DNA from 3 places in the Ensifer sp. 4252 genome. Region 3 is predicted to be linked to each of the others. Evidence: riboswitches for the same ligand, from Rfam matches in the RefSeq annotation. Region 3 holds a riboswitch; each other region holds the start of a gene.
What was found. Region 3 has a riboswitch for cobalamin ahead of nrdH (glutaredoxin-like protein NrdH). Riboswitches for the same ligand answer to the same signal wherever they lie in the genome.
Positions count from the first base shown of each region.

Region 1: linked by a shared signal. The riboswitch ahead of ABIE33_RS04085 (aromatic ring-hydroxylating oxygenase subunit alpha) and the one ahead of nrdH (glutaredoxin-like protein NrdH) in region 3 are both predicted to bind cobalamin.
Region 2: linked by a shared signal. The riboswitch ahead of ABIE33_RS07675 (ABC transporter substrate-binding protein) and the one ahead of nrdH (glutaredoxin-like protein NrdH) in region 3 are both predicted to bind cobalamin.

Region 1 covers NZ_JBNDIU010000001.1:814,977-822,864, reverse strand. Annotated here, with positions in the region: gene ABIE33_RS04105 (DUF1217 domain-containing protein) at 1-573, shown strand, start outside; gene ABIE33_RS04100 (FAD-binding oxidoreductase) at 622-2,055, opposite strand; gene ABIE33_RS04095 (L-threonylcarbamoyladenylate synthase) at 2,103-3,077, opposite strand; gene ABIE33_RS04090 (DUF6656 family protein) at 3,170-3,769, opposite strand; cobalamin riboswitch at 4,086-4,287, shown strand; gene ABIE33_RS04085 (aromatic ring-hydroxylating oxygenase subunit alpha) at 4,394-5,638, shown strand; gene ABIE33_RS04080 (2Fe-2S iron-sulfur cluster-binding protein) at 5,640-6,737, shown strand; gene ABIE33_RS04075 (glycoside hydrolase family 25 protein) at 6,787-7,848, opposite strand.
Region 2 covers NZ_JBNDIU010000002.1:155,297-163,184, forward strand. Annotated here, with positions in the region: gene typA (translational GTPase TypA) at 1-832, opposite strand, end outside; gene ABIE33_RS07670 (alkaline phosphatase D family protein) at 1,034-2,596, opposite strand; cobalamin riboswitch at 2,817-3,061, shown strand; gene ABIE33_RS07675 (ABC transporter substrate-binding protein) at 3,280-4,281, shown strand; gene ABIE33_RS07680 (FecCD family ABC transporter permease) at 4,278-5,306, shown strand; gene ABIE33_RS07685 (ABC transporter ATP-binding protein) at 5,303-6,118, shown strand; gene ABIE33_RS07690 (pseudoazurin) at 6,102-6,557, shown strand; gene ABIE33_RS07695 (class I SAM-dependent methyltransferase) at 6,554-7,360, shown strand; gene ABIE33_RS07700 (amidase) at 7,521-7,888, shown strand, end outside.
Region 3 covers NZ_JBNDIU010000005.1:140,090-147,977, reverse strand. Annotated here, with positions in the region: gene metE (5-methyltetrahydropteroyltriglutamate--homocysteine S-methyltransferase) at 1-1,399, shown strand, start outside; gene ABIE33_RS13840 (acyl-CoA thioesterase) at 1,399-2,196, shown strand; cobalamin riboswitch at 2,352-2,576, shown strand; gene nrdH (glutaredoxin-like protein NrdH) at 2,875-3,096, shown strand; gene nrdI (class Ib ribonucleoside-diphosphate reductase assembly flavoprotein NrdI) at 3,112-3,528, shown strand; gene nrdE (class 1b ribonucleoside-diphosphate reductase subunit alpha) at 3,498-5,651, shown strand; gene nrdF (class 1b ribonucleoside-diphosphate reductase subunit beta) at 5,668-6,657, shown strand; gene ABIE33_RS13815 (multidrug effflux MFS transporter) at 6,769-7,888, opposite strand, start outside.

The DNA of each region.
Region 1 (7,888 bases), on a different contig from region 3:
ATGTTCACGTCCGACCTCAACGATCGCAAGAGCTTCATCAACACCGATCCGAACGGCTTGAAGTATCGGGAGATCGTTTCCGCCTTCAATTTCGACAAGGACGGAAAGATAGTCTCAGGCGAAGCCGGGCAGATACAGACGCGGCGTGGGCTCACCATGACCTTCGACCTCTACCTGAACCAGACGCTTGAGGAGAGCGAAGGCGAGGACAATGCCGGTGTTCGCCTGGCGCTTTATTTCAAGCGCAAGGCGCCGGAGATCACCACGCCCTATGACCTGCTCGCCGACAACGCGCTGATGCAGGTCGTTCGCACCGCCTACAGCATGCCCGAGGGCCTGTCGAGCGCCAAGATCGAGACGCAGGCCGCTTACATCGAGCGTCTGATGGACATCAAGGATCTTCAGGATCCCGAGGAGCTTGAGAAGCTGATGAAGCGCTTTACGGCGCTTTATGACGTCGAGAACAACACGGACGTCAATCCGGGGCTTGCCATTCTGACGGGCGGCAGCGGCGGTGGCATCAGTGCCGACGCATTGTTCTCGCTTGCCCAGCTGAGAGCCGGCGGCCGGTAAACCCCGCGCTGCTCGCGCGTGTCGCGATCCCTTTTTCCTGGAAACGCGCTAACGCGCCCGCAAGACTTTGTCGGGATTCATGATGCCTGCCGGGTCGAAGGCGAGCTTGATGCGACGCATCAGCTCGATTTCGATCTCGGGGCGGACCTCGGCGAGCTCGTCGCGCTTCAACTGCCCGATGCCGTGTTCGGCCGAGATCGAGCCGTTGTACTTCGCGACGATGCCATGAACGATGGCGTTCATTTCCCGCCAGCGATCGAGAAAGGCCTGTTTGTCGGCGCCGACGGGCTGGGAAATATTGTAGTGAATGTTGCCGTCGCCCATATGGCCGAACGAGCAGATCCGCGCGCCTGGCATTGCCCGCATGACCGCCGCATCGGCTTCTTTCATGAAGGCGGGAATGCTCGAAACGGGGACGGACACGTCGTGCTTGATCGAGCCGCCTTCCGGCTTCTGCGCTGGCGACATGCTTTCGCGCATGTGCCACAGCGCCTTGCGCTGTTCTTCGCTGGTCGCAATCACTGCGTTCTCGACCAGGTCGGCGACGATGCCCTGCTCCAGTAGCTCATGCACCATGCGTTCGGCACTTTCGGCGGAATCGGAGGTGGAAATGTCGATGAGCACATACCACCGGTGAACGGTTTCCATCGGATCGCGCACGCCAGGAATATGCCTTGTCGTGAACTCCACCCCAAGGCGCGGCATCAGTTCGAAACCGGTAAGCGCGGACCCGCAGAGGCTTGACGCCTTGTCGAACAGGGCAAGCGCATGCTCAACGCTGCCGACGCCGGCAAAGGCCACCTGGTGGCCAAGCGGCTTCGGAAACATCTTGAGCACCGCGCCAGTGATGACGCCGAGCGTGCCTTCCGCACCGATGAACAGGTCGCGCAGGTCGTAGCCCGTATTGTCTTTCTTCAGCCGGCGTAAGCCGTCCCAGATCTCGCCCGTTGGCAGCACCACTTCGAGGCCGAGGCAAAGCTGGCGCATGTTGCCATAGGCAAGCACCGCCGTGCCGCCGGCATTGGTCGAGAGGTTGCCGCCGATGCGGGCCGAGCCTTCCGACCCCAGCGACAGCGGAAACAGCCGATCGTTATCGTCGGCCGCTTTCTGGATGTCGGCAAGGATGCAGCCGGCGTCGGCAACGATGACATTGCCGACAGGGTCGATGTCACGAATTCGGTTCAGTCGCTGCAGCGACAGGACGATATCGGCCTTGCCCTCGCGCGGGATCTGACCGGCCACATGGCCGGTGTTGCCGCCCTGCGGAACGATCGCCGTCCGGGTCGCGCTTGCAAGCTTCATGATGCGCGACACTTCCTCGACCGAACCGGGGCGAAGCACCATCGGCGTAGTTCCTTTGTAGAGCCCGCGGGATTCGACGAGGTACGGGGCAATGTCCGTGGGGTTCGTCAGTGCATTGGCGCTGCCGACGATGTCGATGAAGGAGGCGATCAGTTCGGGAGAGGGGATCGTCGTGGTCATGGCCCTGCCTTCGCAAATGCGCCCGCCGGCGCTTCAGTGTCTGTCGGTCAGTCTCTGGGGGCTGCAGCGCGCTGCAGCCGGTCGAGGATCGCCTCGCCCAACCCTTCCGAAGGGATGGGGCCGAAGGCGATGGTTGCGGCGCTGCTGGCATCCGCCCTCTTCATATAGTCGAACAGATTTGCAGCCGCCTCCCGCAGGCTGCCTGCCGGGCTGAGGTCGAGCACGATCGCGGCGTGCTCTTCGCCGGGCAGCGACGCATTGCCGAAGCGGATCAGGGCTTCTCCCGGGCGCACGTCCGCGGCATCGAGCCGGACCGCGGCGCCCGGTGCGTAGTGAGAGGCGAGCATGCCCGGGGCCTCGATCGTTGCTCCGGCGCTTTCGGGCCTCGAGACGGCAAGGCCGGTCAGTCTTTCGATTTCGAGGACGTCGAGACCGCCCGGACGCAGCAGACGCAGCGCGCCATCCTCGACCTTGATGATCGTCGATTCAAGCCCGATCTCCGCCGAACCGGCGTCGAGAATGAGCTTGAGGCGCGGCCCGAGATCGGCTTCCACGTGGGCAGCGCTTGTCGGGCTGATCTTGCCCGAAGTATTGGCGCTCGGGGCGGCGAGCGGGCCGCCGAAGCGGGCAATCACACGACGTGAGAAACCATCAGGCATGCGGATGCCGAGCGTGTCGAGGCCGGCCGAGGCGAGTGCATGCACGGTGCTTGTCGTGCGCTGGGGCAGGATCAACGTCAGCGGGCCGGGCCAGAAGGCCTCGGCCAGGCGCCGCGACAACGGATCGAATGTCACGTGGGCTTCGGCCATCGCCATGTCGGACACATGCGATATCAGCGGGTTGAAGCGTGGACGCCCCTTCATTTCATAGATGCGGCTGATCGCACCCGGATTGGTGGCATCCGCTGCCAGGCCGTAGACCGTTTCGGTGGGGATGGCGACGGGCTCACCTTCGGCAAGCACCGCACAAGCGCGCTCGATCGCCCGTTCCGGCTCGGTCCGTGTATCGATGATTTCGGCCATGTCGCTTCCGTTTCCCTTTCCCTTTCCGAGGCTTCCTTAAAGGAGCCACGGCGAAAACAGAACGATTTTCTTCAGGGAGCCGGGTCTGCGCTTCAGAGGCTGCGAATGATGCGCCTCAGTGCCTCGTCGCGTGCGCCGAGCATCAGCACGTTCTTGAGCGCGACTTTCGGATCGTCGGTGCGAAAGAGCAGCCCGTTGTCGCGAACGCTGCGATTGATGGTCATCTGTCCCTCTTGCGCGTCGGGCTCGATGGCAACGGCAAAGTACATTCGGGAATAGCCGGTCTGGATGCGTTCGAAGAAGTGTTTCTCGTCGCCGAGGTCGCAGAAGAAGTTGGCGAAATAGAACGACCAGGTGACGTCCTTGGATTGGGCAAGAGGTGTCCTTGCCGCCGTCACGTGGCAATAGCCGAGATGCGGCCGGCCAGCGAGCGTGCGGTGGAAGATCATCTTGGGAAACTGGATCGAGGTATGGAAGTCGTTCATCCGCTTGTGCGTCGTTTCGCCGGCGGTCTTCAGCTTGTGGCCGGTGCGCTCGGCAACCTCGTCATAGCTCAGATAGCGCCGTTCGCGCTGCGACCACTGGCGCCTTTCTATGCGGCCGGTGCGCAGGAACTCGGTGTGGACCGCTGTCTTCGGAGCGATCGTTGGCAGCTTCTCGGCTGCGGCGTCGTAGTATTTGAGCTTTGCCATGAACTTCAATGCGCTGTTTGCCGGTTCGGCCGGTTTCTCCGTCAGGCGACGCTAATGCATTATGGTTAATGGAAGATTTCACTCACGTCGGGGGACCTGGCTCCGCGGCGCGGACAGGCATGTCGCAAAATGGCGAAGGATCCGCGCTTTCTCGCAAGCCTTGCCGGAAAAAGCGACAATTGCCTAATCCTTGATCTATCCCATTGTTTACACTGAAAAATGACCAGTCACGAGGCGTTTGATGCGCTCGATGTGCTGTGTCGTCTTTCTGGAATCGGATGTCGTTAATCGGCAGCTGCGACGATGGCTTCGGCGATTAGATATGCCTACTCAAGGTGCTGCCTTTTAGGGAAGGCGGAGAATTGGGAAGCCGGTCAAAACCCGGCGCTGCCCCCGCAACGGTGGTGGAGCGAAAGCCTCGGCACAAAGCCACTGGACGGTTCCGTCCGGGAAGGCGCCGGGCTGGTCCTTGCGGACGGCTCCTGAGCCCGGAAACCAGCCTTGACACGAACAGACCGTAACGGGTTGCGGCGGGCAGCCGGATCGGAGCCGTCATCGCACAGGCAATGCGCCTGCGCGGGTTCCAGTCCTGCCTCTCCGAAACAAGGCGAACGAGGACAGGACATGGACATCAAGGGCGATATGCTCCGCAAGCTGAAGGGTCGACGCGACGGCTACAGCCTCGACCGGGCCTTCTACATCGACCCCGACTACTACAGGCAGGATCTCGAGAGCATCTGGTACAAGGACTGGCTGTTCATTGGCCACGACTGCGAGATCCCGCGCGCCGGCAACTATTTCACCGTCCAGGTCGGCGACTACCCCCTCGTCATCGTCCGTGACCGACAGGGCACGATCCGCGCTCTGCACAATTCCTGCCGCCATCGCGGCTCGCGTGTCTGCTCGCAGCACAAGGGGGCTTCCGCCAAGCTCGTCTGTCCCTATCATCAGTGGACCTATGAGCTCGATGGCACGCTGCTCTTTGCCCGCCAGATGGGGGAGGATTTCGACAAGGCCGCCCACAGCCTGAAGCCGATCCACTGCGAGACAGTCGGCGGCTACATCTTCATCAATCTGTCCGAACAGCCGATGGATTTCGGCCCGTTCCGCGACATGGTCGCGCCCTATCTTGCGCCGCATCGCCTGGGTGAAACCAAAGTCGCCTTCGAAAGCACGATCATCGAAAAGGGCAACTGGAAGCTCGTCTGGGAAAACAACCGCGAATGCTACCATTGCGCCGCCAACCATCCCGAGCTTTGCCGCACCTATCCCGAGGCGCCGACGGCGACCGGTGTGCAGGGCGCCAAGGATGATCCCGTCATTGCCGCGCACTGGGCCAAGTGCGAAGCGGCCGGGCTGCCGAGCGAGTTCCGCATGTCCGATACGGGCCAGTTCCGCTCGGCGCGCATGCCGTTGATCGACGACGCCGAGAGCTACACCATGTCCGGCACCCGCGCCGTGCGGCAGCAGCTGTCTGCAGACGTCAGCCAGAAGCATATCGGCACGCTCCTGCTGTTCCACTATCCATCGACCTGGAACCATGTGCTGGCCGACCATGCCATCACCTTCCGTGTGCTGCCGCTCGGCCCGGAGCTGACACAGGTGACGACGAAGTGGCTGGTCAACAAGGACGCGGTCGAAGGCGTCGACTACAATCTCGAGGAACTGACGCATGTCTGGACCGAGACCAACGATCAGGACCGACAGATCGTCGAGGAGAACGCTTTCGGTATTCGCTCTCCGGCCTACCAGCCAGGCCCCTATTCGCCCGATCACGAAGGCGGCGTGATGCAGTTCGTCGAGTGGTATTGCAAGTTCATGGAACAGCGCCTGCAAGGCGACGCTGCTCCGCTCTTCCGGGTCGCCTGACATGCAGATGGCATCCTCGTTCCATCACTTCGATGCGCTTCATGTCTGGATCGACAGGCAGCACATGCTCGAATGCACATCGGCGGTCGTCGAGACCGCCGATGTAATGACCTTTACGTTCCGGGCCGAGAAGCCGGCATGGTTTCGTTATCTGCCCGGGCAGTTCGTCACGCTCGAACTGCCGGTTACGGACGACGAGCCGGTGATGCGCACCTACACGCTGTCGTCGACGCCCTCGCGGCCGTTGTCTATTGCTGTCACCGTCAAGGCGCAAGCCGACAGTATCGGCACCCGCTGGATGTTCGATCACCTGAAGCCCGGCATGCGCCTGAAGGCTTTCGGCCCGCTTGGCGATTTCAGCTTCGTGCGGCATCCCGGCGAAAAATACCTGTTCATATCGGCAGGCTCCGGCGTCACGCCGATGATGTCGATGACGCGCTGGATGGCGGATTGCGTTCCCGAGACCGATGTCACTTTCATTTCCTGCGCTCGCCGGCCCGATGATCTCCTGTTCCGCTCGGAGCTCGAAGTGCTGGCGCGCCAGATGTCTGGGCTAAACCTCGGCTTCGTGGTCGAGGGGCATGAGTCAAGGCACGGATGGCACGGGCTGCGCGGCCGCATCGACGGTGCCAAGCTGCCGCTGCTTGCGCCCGACTTCATGGAGCGTACGGTGTTTTGCTGCGGTCCTGAGCCGTTCATGCGCGGAGTGCGCGAGTTGCTGAAGGCGGCCGGTTTCGACATGAGCCGTTACCACGAGGAAAGCTTCCAGCCGGCGGCGGCACCGGCAGCCGAGGAGATCGCCGTCAGGGCAGGCGCGGCAACCGACGCTGAGGCGCAAGGCGCCAAGGTAGTGTTCACCATGAGCGGCAAGGAGATCGAGGCCAAGCCCGGCCAGACGATCCTGCAGGCTGCGCGGGCTAACGGCGTCAGGATCGGGGCCGCCTGCGAAGGCGGCATCTGCGGTACGTGCCGGGTGATGAAGGTCGCCGGCGAGGTCGAGATGAACCACAACGGCGGTATCCTCGACGACGAAATCGACGAGGGCTACATCCTCGCCTGCTGCTCGCGGCCGCTTGGAGACGTGCAGATCGAAGCCTGACAGTGTGGTGATGGTCGCGGGGAGGGATGCTCTTTCCGCGACTGAACCGTCAGCGGTTGGCCGCCAGTCGCACGGTGCGGTCATGCCGGCCAAAATCGATCGATCCCGTCGCCATCGTGTCGACGCCCTCGCCGGCGGCACTGGCAGCTTCGGCTCGGCTGATGAGTAAGGGCTGGCTTTCGATTTTAACCGTCGCCTGGGCAGCGCTGGCCGCGCCGACCCCGTCGTCGGCTTTGGCAATGAGAACGAGCGGCATCGCCTTTTCCGGCAACAGGGCGCCGCCGGCCCAGATTGATCGCAAGGTGGCACTGTTCATTGCTGCGACATTGACATCAATGTCGTCGAGCGTACCGGGCACACGGTAAGGGCATCGCTTTTTGCCGCAGTTGGTGCCGGAGGAGAACTGCCACAGCGCATAGCTGTCCCAGTTGCCCATTGGGAAAACCTGACGGATATCGGGCTTGTAGCGGGCATACCAGAGCGGCAGACGCGACAGCAGCCGATGCTTGGAGCGGTTGGCCGCGATGTATTTTGCCGTGACGTGGTTGGTATAGAGCATCGGGTAGCGGCCGGTGCGGGTCTTGATGTGTCCGGCAAAGATCGCCGCATCGTCGAGCGACATGTATTTGTCCGAGTCGATGCCTTCGAGATCGAGCACCATCAATTCGTCGTCGCGCGGGGTCGCATAGTCAAGGAAGTGGTTGGCCTGATCGACCGGGTTGCCGGGGCGGGCGAGATGGTAGGCGCCCCACAGCAGCCCATGGGCGCGGGCGATCATCCGGCGGGTCTGGTACAGCTCGCGGCTGACCGCGTACTTGCGCCACATCGTCTTGCAGTGGGCGACGGTATCGCCGCCGTGATCGCCAGTGCAGGAAAAGCTTTCCGGCAGGCCGTCGGAGGCCTTGCCGATGAAGCCGGAGATGCGCTTGTCGGAAAGCATTGCCTCCCAGTCGATGCTGTTCATCTCATAGGCATCAACGATGATGGCGTTTGATTTCGACTTCCAGGGCTCGAGCTCGGCGGCGCGTGCGTTCGCCGCCGCGAAAGCCAGACCCAGAAGGGTCGCGAGGCGCAGAATCATCCGTATGGTGGAGATATACCGCTTTGCCATTCAGTGAGATTGCCGACTCTACAGTTAATGGATCGTAAAT
Region 2 (7,888 bases), on a different contig from region 3:
GACCGGCGATCGCGACGATGTCGCCTGCATGGGCTTCTTCGATCGGCTGACGCTCGATACCGCGGAATGCGAGGATCTTCGAGATACGGCCGTTTTCGAGCAGCTTGCCGTCCTGGCCGAGAACCTTGACCGGCTGGTTCGGCTTCAGCGAACCCGAATGGATGCGGCCGGTGATGATGCGGCCGAGGAAGGGGTTTGCTTCCAGGATCGTACCAATCATGCGGAACGGGCCTTCGGCGACCGTCGGCTCGGGAACGTGCTTCAGCACGAGGTCGAGAAGCGGTGCCATGCCCTGGTCCTTCGGACCTTCAGGCGCGACGTTCATCCAGCCCTCACGGCCCGAACCGTAGAGGATCGGGAAGTCGAGCTGTTCGTCGGTGGCGTCGAGGTTTGCAAAGAGGTCGAAGACTTCGTTGATGACTTCTTCGTGCCGGCCGTCCGGGCGATCGATCTTGTTGATCGCGACGATCGGCTTCAGGCCGACCTTCAGCGCCTTGCCGACGACGAACTTTGTCTGCGGCATCGGGCCTTCGGAGGCATCGACGAGAACGATGGCGCCGTCCACCATCGACAGGATGCGCTCGACTTCACCGCCGAAGTCGGCGTGGCCGGGGGTGTCGACGATGTTGATGCGCACGCCCTTCCACTCGACCGACGTCGCCTTGGCAAGAATGGTGATGCCGCGCTCTTTTTCGATGTCGTTGGAGTCCATGACGCGTTCGGCAACGCGCTGGTTTTCGCGGAACGAGCCCGACTGCTTCAGAAGCTCGTCGACAAGGGTCGTTTTCCCATGGTCGACGTGCGCGATAATCGCGATGTTACGAATGCTCATTTTTCGTCTCGGAAGGTTTAGGGCACGCCCCAATGGGCCACGCCGCTTTTTCAATGGTCGGGCTCATACAGGTTTTTTTGCGATTGCGAAAGGGGGGCGCGCGCAAGAGCCCGACGCCAAAGTCCCGACAGGCCATGGGTTTGCAACCGGGAAGGGTCCCGCCAACCGGCTCTGGCAAGGTATCGGCCACGGCCAAAATGCTCATGCGATTGCGGCCGGATCGAGTGTCACGCGCCACAGTTCCTGGTCCTGCCGATCCAATAGCCGTACCGTCATCTGCTTCGTCTGACCGTTGATATCGACGATGCCGAAGAACTGCAGCCCGGCGGAAGGCGGCAGGTTGCTGTCGATGCCGCCGCCGGATGCCTTGATGAAGCGCACGTCCGGGCCGAACGTCATGTCCAGCTCCTTCGGACCATAGGTGCCGGAATGCAATGGCCCGGAAACGAACTCCCAGAACGGCAGGAAATCCTTGAAGGCCGCCCGCGACGGGTCGTAGTGGTGCGCCGCCGTGTAATGCACATCCGCCGTCAGCCAGACGAGGTTCTCGATGGCGTTATCCTTGATGAAGCGGAGCAGGTCGGCAAATTCCGTCTCGCGGCCGGTCGGCAGACCATTGTCGCCATTGGCGATCGCGTCCGAGCCACGCCTGTTGGTATAGTCGTCCCAGACGACGAGACCGATCGGCATGTCGCAGGCGATCACCTTCCACACCGCGCGCGAGGCGGCAAGCTCCCGCTTCAACCAATCCGCCTGGCGCCAGCCGAACAGGCCGTCATCGCCCTCCCCCTGGTTGGGCCCGCGATAGGAGCGGAGGTCGACGAAGAAGACATCGAGCAGGGGACCGTAGGCGATCTTGCGGAAGATCCGGCCGGGCTGGGTTGGCGGCATGCGGATCGGCGTCATCTCGTGAAACGCCCGGGCGGCGCGGGCGGCATAGACGGCAACGTCCTTTTCCGGATAACGCGGGTCGTCGCGAAGGTCCGTCGAGGCCGACCAATTGTTCAGAACCTCGTGATCATCCCATTGATAGAAGGTCGGGCAGACCGCGTTGAGGTCACGGACGTGGCTGTCGAGCAGATTGTACTTCCATTGGCCGCGATATTCCTCGAGCGTGCGCGCGACATCGCACTTCTCATGCGTCACCACCCGGTTCTTCCAGATGCCGCCGTCGCGCAGGGGTATCTCGTCGGGAATGGGGTTGTCGGCATAGATCGTGTCGCCGGAATGAATGAAGAAGTCCGGTTCGTGCAGGCGCATGGTGGAATAGGTCTTCATGCCGACATCGTCGATGCCCCAGCCCTGGCCGGCCGTGTCGCCGGACCAGACGAAGCGGATCGAGCGCTTGCGCAACGGCGCGGTGCGAAATCGGCCGATGACAGGTTCGGACACCCGGTTGACGTCGTAAAGGTCGGTCGCGGTGAAGCGATAGAAGATGTCCTGGTCCGGCAGCAGATCCTCAAGCGCGCATTTCACCGCACAGTCCGTCTGCGGTGTCGCGGTGAGATCGGCGAGACGCACCGGATTGGAAAAACTCTCGGTCGTCGAGTACTCCAGTGTCACTCGTGACGGACTGTCGACCCGTGTCCACACCATGCCGGAGCTTGTGTCGACATCGCCCGACTGCACACCATGGATGAATTCCGGCCGGCCGTAGCCTCGGGCATAGAACGGCGTTGCAAGACCGGAGGACGCCACAAGACCGGCAGCGCCGGCGGACAGAAGAAAGGAACGGCGGGACAGCGTGGTGAGGATTTCGGCCAAACAAGCCTCCGGTTCGAGCCCTGCGAAAGCGGGATTTCGCGTGCCGGACCTTTGGCTGTTCGCATGTCAGCGAGTTAACAGCGGCATGAAACAATTTGAACGGTTTCGCGACAATTCGGCGAATGCGGGGCCTTGCCACGCTTTACGGTAAGCCGCCCCAAGGTGATCGGCCCATCACTGTTTCCGCCACCTGTCGGCTTGACGCCAGGCGGACCGGAACACTAAGGGTACCGCCGACGGTTCCCCGAAGGATGACTTCGACGGGGATTAATAGGGAACACGGTGAGGACGACCCAAAAGGGACCGAGACCGTGGCTGCCCCCGCAACTGTAAGCGGAATGCCGGACACCCAAGTGGCGCGACAGCGCGCCATGCCACTGCGATTGCGCCAGGCGCGTTGCGGGAAGGCAGGTGGAAGGCGCTTGATCCGCGAGCCAGGAGACCTGCCGTCAAGCAGAAGATCCAGCGTCACGGGCGGGGTTGCCCGGAACAGGAGTTGTCCATGATCCGCATATCCGGCGGCTTTGCGCCCTCTTTTCCCGTCCTTCTCGACGTCAGCGATCGTTTGTCTCCCGAAATTCGACCGGCCAGCTGTCGCCGCTTCGGCTGACCTTCGCAGCTCACGAGAAGAAAGAATTCCCTTGAAAGCCATTTTGAATGCCGTCGGGCGTCATTGCCCATCCCTGGCCGTTTCCGTGTCCCTCCTTCTGACCGTCGCTCCCTCGACCGCTCTCGCGGCCGCGACGAGCTACCCCCTGACCTTAAAGAATTGCGGCCAGGAGGTTACCTTTAAGGCGGCGCCGACGCGCACCGCCTCGATCGGTCAGAGCACCACGGAAATCCTTTATCTTCTTGGCCTCGCAGACAAGGTCGTCGGCACTGCCGTGTGGATCGGCCCGGTCATCGATGGCTACGAGGACGTCAACAACAAGGTGCCGCGGCTTGCCGACAACGACCCGAGCTTCGAAAGCGTCGTTGCCACCAAGCCGGATCTGGTAACCGCACAGTTCCAGTGGCATGTCGGCCCGGAAGGCATCGTCGCCACACCCAAGCAGTTCGCCGAACTCTCGATCCCCGTCTATGTCTCGCCTGCCGATTGCGCCGCCAAGGACAATTCGGCCGGCGGCGATGGCGTGCGCCACAATGCCTTCTCGATGGACCTGATCTACCAGGAGGTCACCGAACTCGCTGAAATCTTCGACGTGCAGGACCGCGGGCAAGCGCTGATCGCCAAGCTGAAGGCGCGCGAAGAAGCCGCTCGCAGCAAGATCGCCAATGCCGATGGCAAGCTGTCGGCGGTCTTCTGGTTCTCCAGCGCAGAGATGGACATCGATCCCTATGTCGCCGGCACCAATGGCGCGCCCGGCTACATCATGTCGGCGCTCGGCATCAAGAATGTCGTCTCGACCGAAGAGGAATGGCCGACCATCGGCTGGGAGACCATAGCCAAGGCCGATCCGAAGATCGTCGTGATCGGCAAGATGGACCGTCGCCGCTTCCCGGCCGACGACTGGGAACTGAAGATGAAGTTCCTGAAGTCCGACCCGGTCACCAGCCTGATGCCGGCGGTCAAGGCCGACCATATCGTCATCATGGACGCACAGGCGATGAACCCGACGATCCGCACGATCGAGGGCATCGAGGTGCTGGCCGACGCGGTCGAAAAAGCCGGCCTGGCGAAGTGAGGTCAATACCTCCAACGATCAACCGCACGAGCGCCGTCCTGACGGCGCTCGCACTGCTTTTCCTGGCGCTGGCCCTTGGTGCCGCCATCGGCGAGACCGCCATTCCGCTCGACGTCGTCGGCAAGACCGTCGCCAACCGCCTGTGGGGCGCGGGATACCCGCTCGATGCCATCGACGAGGGCATCATCTGGAATTATCGCCTCAGCCGTGCGGTGGTGGCTGCCTGCTGCGGGGCGGCGCTTTCGCTCTGCGGAGTGGTACTGCAAGCATTGCTCCGGAACGCTCTGGCCGATCCTTATATTCTCGGCATCTCCGCCGGTGCATCGACCGGCGCCGTGGCCGTCGCCATTCTCGGTATCGGCGCCGGCATGCTGACGCTTTCTCTCGGCGCCTTCTTCGGCGCGGTCTTCGCCTTCGCGCTGGTCTCCCTCTTGGCGCTCAGGGCAGGCCGCGGCACCGGTGCCATCATTCTTGCCGGGGTCGCCGGCTCACAGCTGTTCAACGCGCTCACCTCCTTCATCGTCACCAAATCGGCCAATGCCGAGCAGGCCCGCGGCATCATGTTCTGGCTGCTCGGCAATCTCTCGGGCGTGCGTTGGCCGGATGTGGCGCTGGCCCTGCCGGTGGCGCTCGGCGGCCTTCTCATTTGCCTCTGGCACGCCCGCGCGCTCGACGCCTTCACCTTCGGAGCGGAATCGGCCGCCTCGCTCGGCATTCCGGTGAAGCGGGTCTACGCGACCCTGATTTCGGCAACCGCGCTGATGACGGCGGTGATGGTCAGCATCGTCGGCTCCATCGGTTTCGTCGGCCTGGTCATCCCACATGCGGCACGCTTCCTGGTCGGCGTGCGCCACGGCCTGCTGTTGCCGGCCGCTGCGCTTACCGGCGCGATCTTCATGATATCGGCCGATATATTGTCGAGGGTCATCATTCCCGGCCAGGTGCTGCCGATCGGCGTGATCACCGCCCTCGTCGGTGCCCCAGCCTTCGCGCTCATCCTCGGCCGCGGGAGGGCTGCGTCATGAGCCTCAAGGCCGAGGCCGTCTCCTGGTCGGCCGGCGGCCGGCTGATCGTCGATGCTGTCGATCTCGAGGTTATCTCGGGTGAATTTCTTGGGATTATCGGCCCGAACGGCTCCGGCAAGACCAGCCTGATTTCGCTGCTGGCCGGCATACGCCCGCCGAAATCCGGCACCGTCAGCCTCGAAGGGCGCTCGCTCGCGAAAACGACACGGCGCGACATCGCGCAACGCGTCGCGCTGGTCGAGCAGCAGGCGGAAACCACCGAACGCATCACCGCCCGCCAGGCGGTCGAGCTTGGACGGACCCCGCATCTCGGTGCGCTTTCACCTTGGTCGAACCGCGATACCGACATTGTCGACCGGGCGCTGGACCATGTGGGCATGAGCGATTTTGCCGGTCGCATGTGGCACACGCTCTCCGGTGGCGAACGCCAGCGATTGCATATCGCACGCGCACTGGCGCAACAGCCGCAGATCCTGCTGCTCGACGAACCGACCAATCATCTCGACATCCACCACCAGATCGGTCTGCTCGAACTTGTCCGCGGGCAGCCGCTGACGGTCGTTGCCGCCCTGCACGATCTCAACCACGCCGCCGTCTTCTGCGATCGCGTTGCGGTGATGGATCGCGGCCGCATCGTGGCCCTCGGCACCCCGACGGAGATCCTGACGGAAGGCCGCATCCTCGCGGTCTTTGGCGTCGCGGCGACCGTCGAGCGAGACGAGGACGGCAGCTGCTTCGTGCGCTACCGGCGCCCGCGGCCAAAACTGCATCTGATATCCGACACCACGAAGAGACATGACCATGCGCGTTAGGCTCGCCGCCGCCCTCATTACCCTCGGGCTTACCGCCGCACCGGCCTTGGCCGAGACCATCGAAGTGAAGATGCTCAATCGCGGCGAGAACGGCTCGATGGTGTTCGAGCCCGATTATGTCGAGCTGAAGCCCGGCGACAGCGTCAAGTTCCGTGCCGGGCACAGGAGCCACAACGCCACCTCGATCGACGGCATGGTTCCCGCGGACTATGCCGGCTTCAAGGGCCAGATCAACGAGGAGATCGAGGTCACCTTCGACACATCAGGCTTATACGGCATCAAGTGCTCGCCGCATTTCGCCATGGGCATGGTGATGCTGATCAAGGTCGGCGAGGCCGAACTGACCGATGCCTTACGCAAGGCCGAAGTACCAGGACGCGCGCGCGGCCGCTTCGACGCGATCTTCGCGCGCATCGATCAGACAAAGGCGGCGCAATGAGCGAGCTGGCTGAAAGCGCCGGGCCGGACATCCGGGCAAATTTCGACCTCAAGGACGAGATCCGCGACTACTGGTCGAAGCGCTCCGAAACCTTCGACCTCGCCTTCGGCCACCGCATCCCGCCCGGCCCGGAGTTCGATGCCTGGCAAAAGCCGGTACGCGACTTTCTCGGGGCCGAGCCGCTGCGCGTGCTCGAACTTGCCTGCGGTACCGGCGAAGTGACGCGATTGATCCACGACCTTGGTCACGACGTCACCGCGCTTGATTTCTCCGAGGCGATGCTTGCCGTCGCCAAGAAGAAACACGCCGGCAAACCGCGCCTGCGCTTTCTGCTCGCCGATGCCGAAAACACCATGGAACCGGACGCAAGCTATGACGCCATCGTCTGCCGTCATCTCGTCTGGACATTGACGCAACCGCAGGCGACGCTTGCGGAATGGTTCCGGCTGCTAAAACCCGGTGGCAGGCTGCTCGTCTTTGACGGCGACTGGGCGAGGCCGACGGCGGTAGGACGCCTCGCGACCTGGGCGATCCGCCAGATCGACCGGGTGATCGGGCCCGACAATCACTACGACGGCGCGCTCAGCGATCGCCATGCAACGATCATGCGAAATCTCCCCTTCGGCGACGGCCTGACCGTCGAAACATTGCTGCCGATGCTGAAGGCTGCCGGCTTCCTGACCATCGAACACGCGTCCCACCAGCCGATTGCCGCTGCACAGCGCAAGACGGCAAATCTGCGCAACCGCCTGCGCACCTTCGTCTATCGCCGCTTCATTCTCTGCGCGCACAAGCCCAGCTGAATGTCCGTGTTACCGGGGTGAATAACCGGATCCGCCCTCATGGCATTTGCCGAAAGCCCTGCTATGAAGATTGTCGTCCGTGACCGTTACATCCTCCGTGTCGGGTAATGGACGAAAGGCCTCACCGTCCGGCACCATCAGATATCGCAGGTTCCTCATCGTGTCCCAATCGAACACTTCCGTACGCGATCATCTCGAACAGATCCTGGCGAGGCTCGATGCCCGACGGGACAGTGAAAAAGCCTATGTCAAACTCTACGCCGAGAGTGCACGCGCCGAGGCCGATGCCGCCGATCGCCGCCGGCAGACCGGCGCCACGCTCGGGCCGCTCGACGGCAAGATCGTTTCGATCAAGGATCTCTTCGACGTTGCCGGAGAACCGACGCTCGCCGGCTCGATCATCAAGCGCACGGCACCCGCGCCGCGACAGGACGCCGTTGTCGTTGAGCGTTTGCGCGCCGCTGGCGCCGTGATCGTCGGCAAGACCCACATGACCGAATTCGCCTTCACCGCGGTCGGCCTTAATCC
Region 3 (7,888 bases):
CCGCCGGCTGCAGCCGTTGATCGAGGCGCATGGCCGCGACCGTATCGAGCTTGCACCGTCGTGCTCCCTGTTGCACGTGCCAATCGACCTCGATCTCGAAAAGGCGCTCGATCCGGAGCTCGTCTCCTGGCTTGCCTTCGCCCTGCAGAAACTGGACGAGCTCAGCCTGCTTGCCCGCGCCTTCGAGCCCGGTCTTGCCAATCCCGAGCAGGTCTTTGCAAGGTCGATCGCAGCCGCCGAGGCGCGGCTGACCTCGCTCAAGGTCCACGACCCGCTGGTTGCCGGACGCCTTAAGAACCTGACGGCAGCGGACAGCCGCCGCCAATCGGGCTTTGCGACACGTCGGCGGCTGCAGGAGGAAAGGCTGGCACTGCCGCTCTTCCCGACGACGACGATCGGCTCCTTCCCGCAGACACCCGAAGTGCGCCAGGCACGATCGCTGCATGCCAAGGGCGAGCTCAGCTATGTCGACTACCTCGCCTATCTGCGTCAGGAAACCGAGAAGGCCGTGCGCTGGCAGGAGGAGATCGGTATCGAGGTGCTGGTGCACGGCGAGTTCGAACGCAACGACATGGTGCAGTATTTCGGCGAGCAGCTTTCCGGCTATGCCTTCACCCAAAGCGGCTGGGTGCAGAGCTACGGCTCGCGCTATGTCCGCCCGCCAATCATCTTCGGCGATGTCTCGCGGCCGAACCCGATGACGGTGGATTGGGCAACCTATGCGCAGTCGCTGACGGACAGGCCGATGAAGGGCATGCTCACCGGCCCGGTGACGATGCTGCAATGGTCGTTCGTGCGCGACGACCTGCCCCGGTCGATCGTATGCCGTCAGATCGCGCTGGCGCTGCGCGACGAGGTGACGGACCTGGAAGCGGCCGGCATCGCCGTGATCCAGATCGACGAACCGGCGTTGCGCGAAGGGCTTCCCCTTAGGCAGGCCGATCGAAAGGCCTATCTCGACTGGGCTGTGGAGTGCTTCCGCATCAGCGCCTCGGGCGTCGGTGACGAAACCCAGATCCACACCCACATGTGCTACTCGGAGTTCAACGACATCATGGCAGCGATCGCGGCGATGGATGCCGATGTCATCTCCATCGAGACCTCGCGCTCGAAGATGGAACTGCTCGGTGCCTTTACCGATCAGGCCTATCCGAACGAGATCGGCCCCGGGGTCTACGACATCCACTCGCCGCGGGTGCCCTCGGTCGACGAGATGGTGCATTTGATCGAAAAGGCGACCGATGGCCTGACGCCGGCGCAGATCTGGGTCAATCCGGATTGCGGCCTGAAGACACGGCGGTGGGAGGAAGTGCGCCCGGCACTCGTCAACATGGTGCAGGCGGCACAAACGCTGCGGCAGTCCTTCACTGCCGGCCGGCGAGAGGCCGCAAACGCATGATGGGCGATAGCAATATCGAGACGGCGTCGGGGGAAACCCCGGCGCCTGCCACCTTGATCGACATCGTCTTTCCCGGCGACACCAATCACCATGGCACGCTCTTTGGCGGTGCGGGCCTGGCGCTTATGGACCGGATTGCCTTCATCGTCGCGACGCGCCACGGCCGCGTTCCCTTCGTCACCGCCTCCTGCGATCGTGTCGATTTCCGCGCCCCTGCCCGCATCGGCCACATCGTCAGCTTCACCGGTCGCCCGACTCGGGTCGGGCGGCGTTCGATCGTGGTCGAAGTCGATATGAGCGCGGAGGATCTAACCGCAGGCACCCGCGATCTCTGCACCCGCGGACAGTTCACAATGGTCGCGATGCCCGAGGGCAAGGACATCGGCTGGACGTTGCCTTTACTCGGCAGCGTCATGATCGGCCCGACAAAAGACGATGCCGTGCGCATGGTCGACATCGTCTTTCCCGATCAGGCCAACGGCTTCGGCGCCATGTTCGGCGGCGACGCGCTCGCGCAGATGACCAAGGCGGCCTTCGTTGCGGCGACACGGGCGAGCCGCAAGACAATGGTGCTCGCCTCCTGCCAGCGCATCGATTTCAAGCATCGGATCAAAGTTGGCTCGGTCATCGAGCTTGTCGCCCAAATCGTGCGCACCGGACGGAGCTCTACGACGGTCGAGGTCGAGTTGTGGTCGGTGGATTTGTTGGCGGCCGAACGGAGACTGACTGCCCGTGGTGCCTTCATCATGGTGGCTGTCGACCGGGACAATCGTCCGGTTCCCGCCTTCGCGGCCTGACCATTTCTGCAAGGGGAGCCGTCGACGACGGCTCTCCATCCACAGGTTTCTTTGGAAGCTCGCCTTTACTCCCCGTTATCCACACCTGAAAAAATATTGTCGGCTCCGCCGATCAGCTCGGCATCGAACCTATTGACGTGATTTCCCACCCATATACTATATCTAGTGTTCGAGGTTCTTCCGATTCGCAAGGATTGGGAGCGAAGATGGGAATACGGTGCGTCGTAGCGATTTCGCTTGGCTAAGCCGTGGCTGCCCCCGCAACTGTAAACGGCGAGCGACTGTCCAGCATTCGGCCACTGAAGCATGAGGCTTCGGGAAGGTCCGGCCAGAAGCACCGACCCGTGAGCCAGGAGACCTGCCTCGATCGATAAACGTCCACGGGCGGGGTGTCCGGAGGAGTCAGAGGAGTAATTGAGGCAGGATGAACCCTGCCTGATTGTCTCGACGTCTCCCGGAAGCACCGTCTTCAACTTCGGGGTGAAGTCATGTCCGCGTCATCGAATTCCTATCATTCGCCAATGAAGAGGCGCGGAAACCCGCGCATCTGACGAACAGGTGCGCTCGATCGTTTCGATCCGAGCAAGCCGCAATCATGCCAGCCCTGCATTGCCGGATCGCGTTCGCGTGTCCGTTTGCCTTTTCATGTCCAGATCCAGCCGACCCAACGAGGAAGAAATGAACGTCACCGTCTACAGCAAGCCCGCCTGCGTCCAATGCACCGCCACATACCGCGCGCTCGACCGCCAGGGCGTCGCATACGAGGTGATCGACATCTCGATCGACGAGGACGCGCTCCAGACGGTCAAGGGCCTCGGCTACATGCAGCTTCCCGTCGTCGTTGCCGGTCCGGAACATTGGGCAGGCTTCCGCCCCGACAAGATCAGCGCCCTCTCCTGAAGGAGGTGCGGCGCGATGGGGCTGCTCGTCTATTTTTCCACCCGCTCGGAAAACACCCATCGCTTCGTCGGCAAGCTCGGCCTGCGCGCCAGACGCATTCCCGTCAGCACGGCTGACACGCCGCTCGACGTTCGCGAACCCTATGTGCTCGTCGTGCCGACCTATTGCGGTGACGACGGCCGGGGCGCCGTGCCCAAACAGGTGATCCGCTTCTTGAACGATGCGGACAACCGCTCCCACATCCGCGGCGTTATTGCCGCGGGCAACAGCAATTTCGGCGCGACCTACGGGATCGCCGGTGACGTGATCTCGGCCAAGTGCCAGGTGCCCTATCTCTACCGGTTCGAACTCTTGGGAACCGACGAGGACGTCGCCAATGTCAAAAACGGGATGGAACGATTTTGGACGTCTCAACACTCGAACGCCCTTTGAAGGCGACGGAAGCGGCGCTCGATTACCACGCGCTGAACGCGATGCTGAACCTCTATGACGAGGACGGCCGGATACAGCTCGACAAGGACCGGCTGGCGGCCAAGCAGTACTTCCTGCAGCACGTCAACCAGAACACCGTATTCTTCCATAACCTGCGCGAGAAGCTCGACTACCTCGTGGTCGAAGGCTACTACGAGCAGGAGGTTCTCGACCAGTATTCGTTCAACTTCGTGCGCGACCTGTTCGACCATGCCTATGACAAGAAGTTCCGTTTCCCGACCTTCCTCGGCGCCTTCAAGTACTACACCAGCTACACGCTGAAGACCTTCGACGGAAAGCGCTACCTCGAGCGCTACGAGGACCGGGTCTGCATGGTGGCGCTGACGCTTTCGCGCGGCGACGAAGCGCTGGCGCGCGACATGGTCGACGAAATCATCTCCGGCCGCTTCCAGCCGGCGACTCCGACCTTCCTCAACGCCGGCAAGAAACAGCGCGGCGAGCTCGTCTCCTGCTTCCTGCTGAGGGTCGAGGACAACATGGAGAGCATCGCGCGCGGCATCAATTCTGCGCTGCAGCTGTCGAAGCGCGGCGGCGGCGTCGCCTTGTCGCTCACCAACATCCGCGAGGCTGGCGCGCCGATCAAGCAGATCGAAAACCAGTCTTCGGGCATCATTCCTGTGATGAAGCTGCTGGAGGATTCGTTCTCCTACGCCAACCAGCTCGGCGCCCGTCAGGGCGCAGGTGCCGTTTATCTCAACGCCCACCACCCGGACATCATGCGTTTTCTCGATACCAAGCGCGAGAACGCCGACGAGAAGATCCGGATCAAGACGCTGTCGCTCGGCGTCGTCGTTCCCGATATCACCTTCGAACTCGCCAAGAACAACGAGGACATGTACCTGTTCTCGCCCTATGACGTGGAGCGCGTCTATGGCGTTGCCTTCACCGACATCTCGGTCACCGAAAAATACCGGGAGATGGTCGCCGACAGCCGGATCCGCAAGAAGAAGATCAAGGCGCGCGAGTTCTTCCAGGTGCTGGCGGAAATCCAGTTCGAGTCCGGCTATCCCTACATCATGTTCGAAGACACGGTGAACCGCGCCAACCCGATCGCCGGCCGCATCACCATGAGCAACCTCTGCTCGGAAATCCTCCAGGTCAGCGAAGCCAGCGAGTACAATGACGACCTGTCCTACAAGCATATGGGCAAGGACATTTCCTGCAATCTCGGTTCGCTGAACATTGCAGCGGCGATGGACAGTGCCGATTTCGGCAAGACGATCGAGACGTCGATCCGGGCGCTGACGGCGGTCTCCGACATGAGCCACATCTCTTCGGTTCCCTCCGTCGAGAAGGGCAACGACGATAGCCATGCGATCGGCCTTGGCCAGATGAACCTGCACGGCTATCTGGCCCGCGAACGGGTCTATTACGGCTCGGACGAAGGCATCGATTTCACCAATATCTACTTCTACACCGTGACCTACCACGCCATCCGCTCCTCGAACCGGATCGCCGTCGAACGCGGAACGAGCTTCAAGGGTTTCGAGCACTCGAAATACGCCTCTGGCGAGTATTTCGACAAATACACCGAACAGGAATGGCAGCCGGCGACAGAGCGGGTGCGCGAACTCTTCGAAACCGCAGGCATCGATATCCCGACGGAGGAAGACTGGCTGGCGCTGAAGAAGGCCGTGATGACCTCGGGCCTCTATAACCAGAACCTGCAGGCCGTGCCGCCGACCGGCTCGATCTCCTACATCAACCACTCGACCTCCTCGATCCATCCGATCGTCTCGAAGATCGAGATCCGCAAGGAAGGCAAGATCGGCCGCGTCTATTACCCCGCCGCCTTCATGACCAACGACAATCTCGACTACTACCAGGACGCCTACGAGATCGGTCCGGAAAAGATCATCGACACCTATGCGGCCGCGACCCAGCATGTCGACCAGGGCCTGTCATTGACCCTGTTTTTCAAGGATACGGCGACGACCCGCGACATCAACCGGGCGCAGATCCATGCCTGGAAGAAGGGCATCAAGACGATCTACTACATCCGCCTTCGTCAGATGGCCCTGTCCGGCACGGAAGTGCAGGGCTGCGTCTCCTGCGCACTGTGATACCCCGGGGAACACGATGAACATCCAAGTGAAGACCAAGACGCCCAAGGGCTCGCAGGCCGTGCGCGCCATCAACTGGAACCGGATCGAGGACGACAAGGACCTCGAAGTCTGGAACCGGCTCACCGGCAATTTCTGGCTGCCGGAAAAGGTGCCGCTCTCGAACGACATTCCCTCCTGGGCGGCGTTGCGGCCGGAAGAGCAGCAGCTGACGATCCGCGTGTTCACCGGCCTGACCCTGCTCGACACGATCCAGACAAGCATCGGCGCACCGACCCTGATGGCGGATTCGATCACGCCGCATGAGGAAGCGGTCTATTCCAACATCTCCTTCATGGAAGCGGTGCACGCGCGCTCCTACTCCTCGATCTTTTCGACGCTCTGCTCGACGCCTGACGTCGACGACGCCTATCGCTGGTCGGAAGAAAACGAGCATCTCCAGAAGAAGTCGGCGCTCATTCTCGAGCACTATCGCACCGCGGATCCGTTGAAACGCAAGATCGCCAGCGTCTTCCTCGAGAGCTTCCTGTTTTACTCCGGCTTCTATCTGCCGATGTACTGGTCGAGCCGCGCCAAGCTGACCAACACCGCCGACATGATCCGCCTCATCATCCGCGACGAAGCGGTGCACGGCTACTACATCGGCTACAAATTCCAGAAGGGCCTCGAGCGGTTGAGCGACGAGCGCCGGCAGGAGATCAAGGATTTCGCCTTCGACCTGCTGCTCGAACTCTACGACAACGAAGCGAAGTATACGGAGTCGCTTTACGACAGCGTCGGGCTGACCGAGGACGTGAAGAAGTTCCTGCACTACAATGCCAACAAGGCACTGATGAACCTCGGCTATGAGGCGCTGTTCCCGGCCGATGCCTGCAAGGTCAATCCGGCAATCCTGTCGGCGCTGTCACCGAACGCCGACGAAAACCACGACTTCTTCTCCGGCTCCGGCTCCTCCTATGTCATCGGCAAGGCGGTCGCGACCGAGGACGAAGACTGGGATTTCTGACGGGCATTTTGTAGTCGCCCGCAGGCTCAACCCAGGCACATGACAGTACGGCCGGTGAAGACAAGAAGGTCTTCACCGGCCGTACTGTTTCCGTTGCGACGCGAGGTGGTGTTACTCCGCCGGCACCACGCGGCTGCGGCCAATGGTTGCCTGCGTGAGCAGGAACGCGCTGACTGCGCAGATGGCAATGCCGGCGGCCATCGGAAGGGCGGTTCCGTCGAAAAAGACGGCGGCAACGATCATGGCAACAGCCGCCGTGACGAAATGCAGCGTGCCCATCAGCGCCGATGCCGTACCGGCAATCTCGCCGTGATCCTCGAGCGCCAGCACCGCGGAGGTCGGAATGACCAGACCGAGGGCGCCGTAGCCGACGAACAGGAATGCGGCCATGACCGGCAGCTGATTGAAGCCGAGGCTCATGACGATGAACATGCCGGCCATGGTCAAGGCAAAGCCGGCGACGGCAAGCTGCATGACACGAACGAGGCCGAAACGATCACCCAGCCAACCGGTCGCCTGCGATACGGCAAAGAACGACACCGCGTTGATCGAGAAGGCGAAGCTATATTGCGTCGGTGTCAGGCCGTAGTGATCGATCAGCACGAAGGGCGAATTGGCGAGATAGACGAGGAAGCTCGAAATGCCGAGGCCGCCGATGAAGGTGAGCGTCAGGAAGTTCCGGTCGCTCAGAAGCAGCCGGTAGGCGGCGATTGCGCTGCCGAAATTGCTGTCGGCCCTGTCCTTCTTCGGCCGCGTCTCGGCGAGCTGCGTCGACAGCAGGATCAAACCGATGAAGGCTGCGATCATCACCGCGTAGAACACGCCGCGCCAGCCGTAGAACTCGATGACGGCGCTGCCCGTCAGCGGCGCCAGGATCGGCGAGATGCTGAACACCAGCATCAACAGCGACATCAGGCGTGCCGCCTGAACGCCGGTGTGCATGTCGCGAACGATGGCGCGTGGGATGACCATGCCGGCCGCGCCGCCGATGCCTTGTAGGAAGCGGAAGGCGATGAGGGTTTCGATATCGGTCGCCAGCGCACAGCCGATGCTGGCGAGCGCGAACAGGCCAATGCCGAGATAGAGCGGCGCCTTGCGACCCCACATATCCGACAGGGGGCCATAGACGAGCTGAAAAATTGCAAAGGAAATGAAGAAGGCGAGCAGGCTGAGCTGCACGACACCGGTCTCTGCGCCGAGATCCTTGCCGATCGACGGCAGCGCGGGGAGA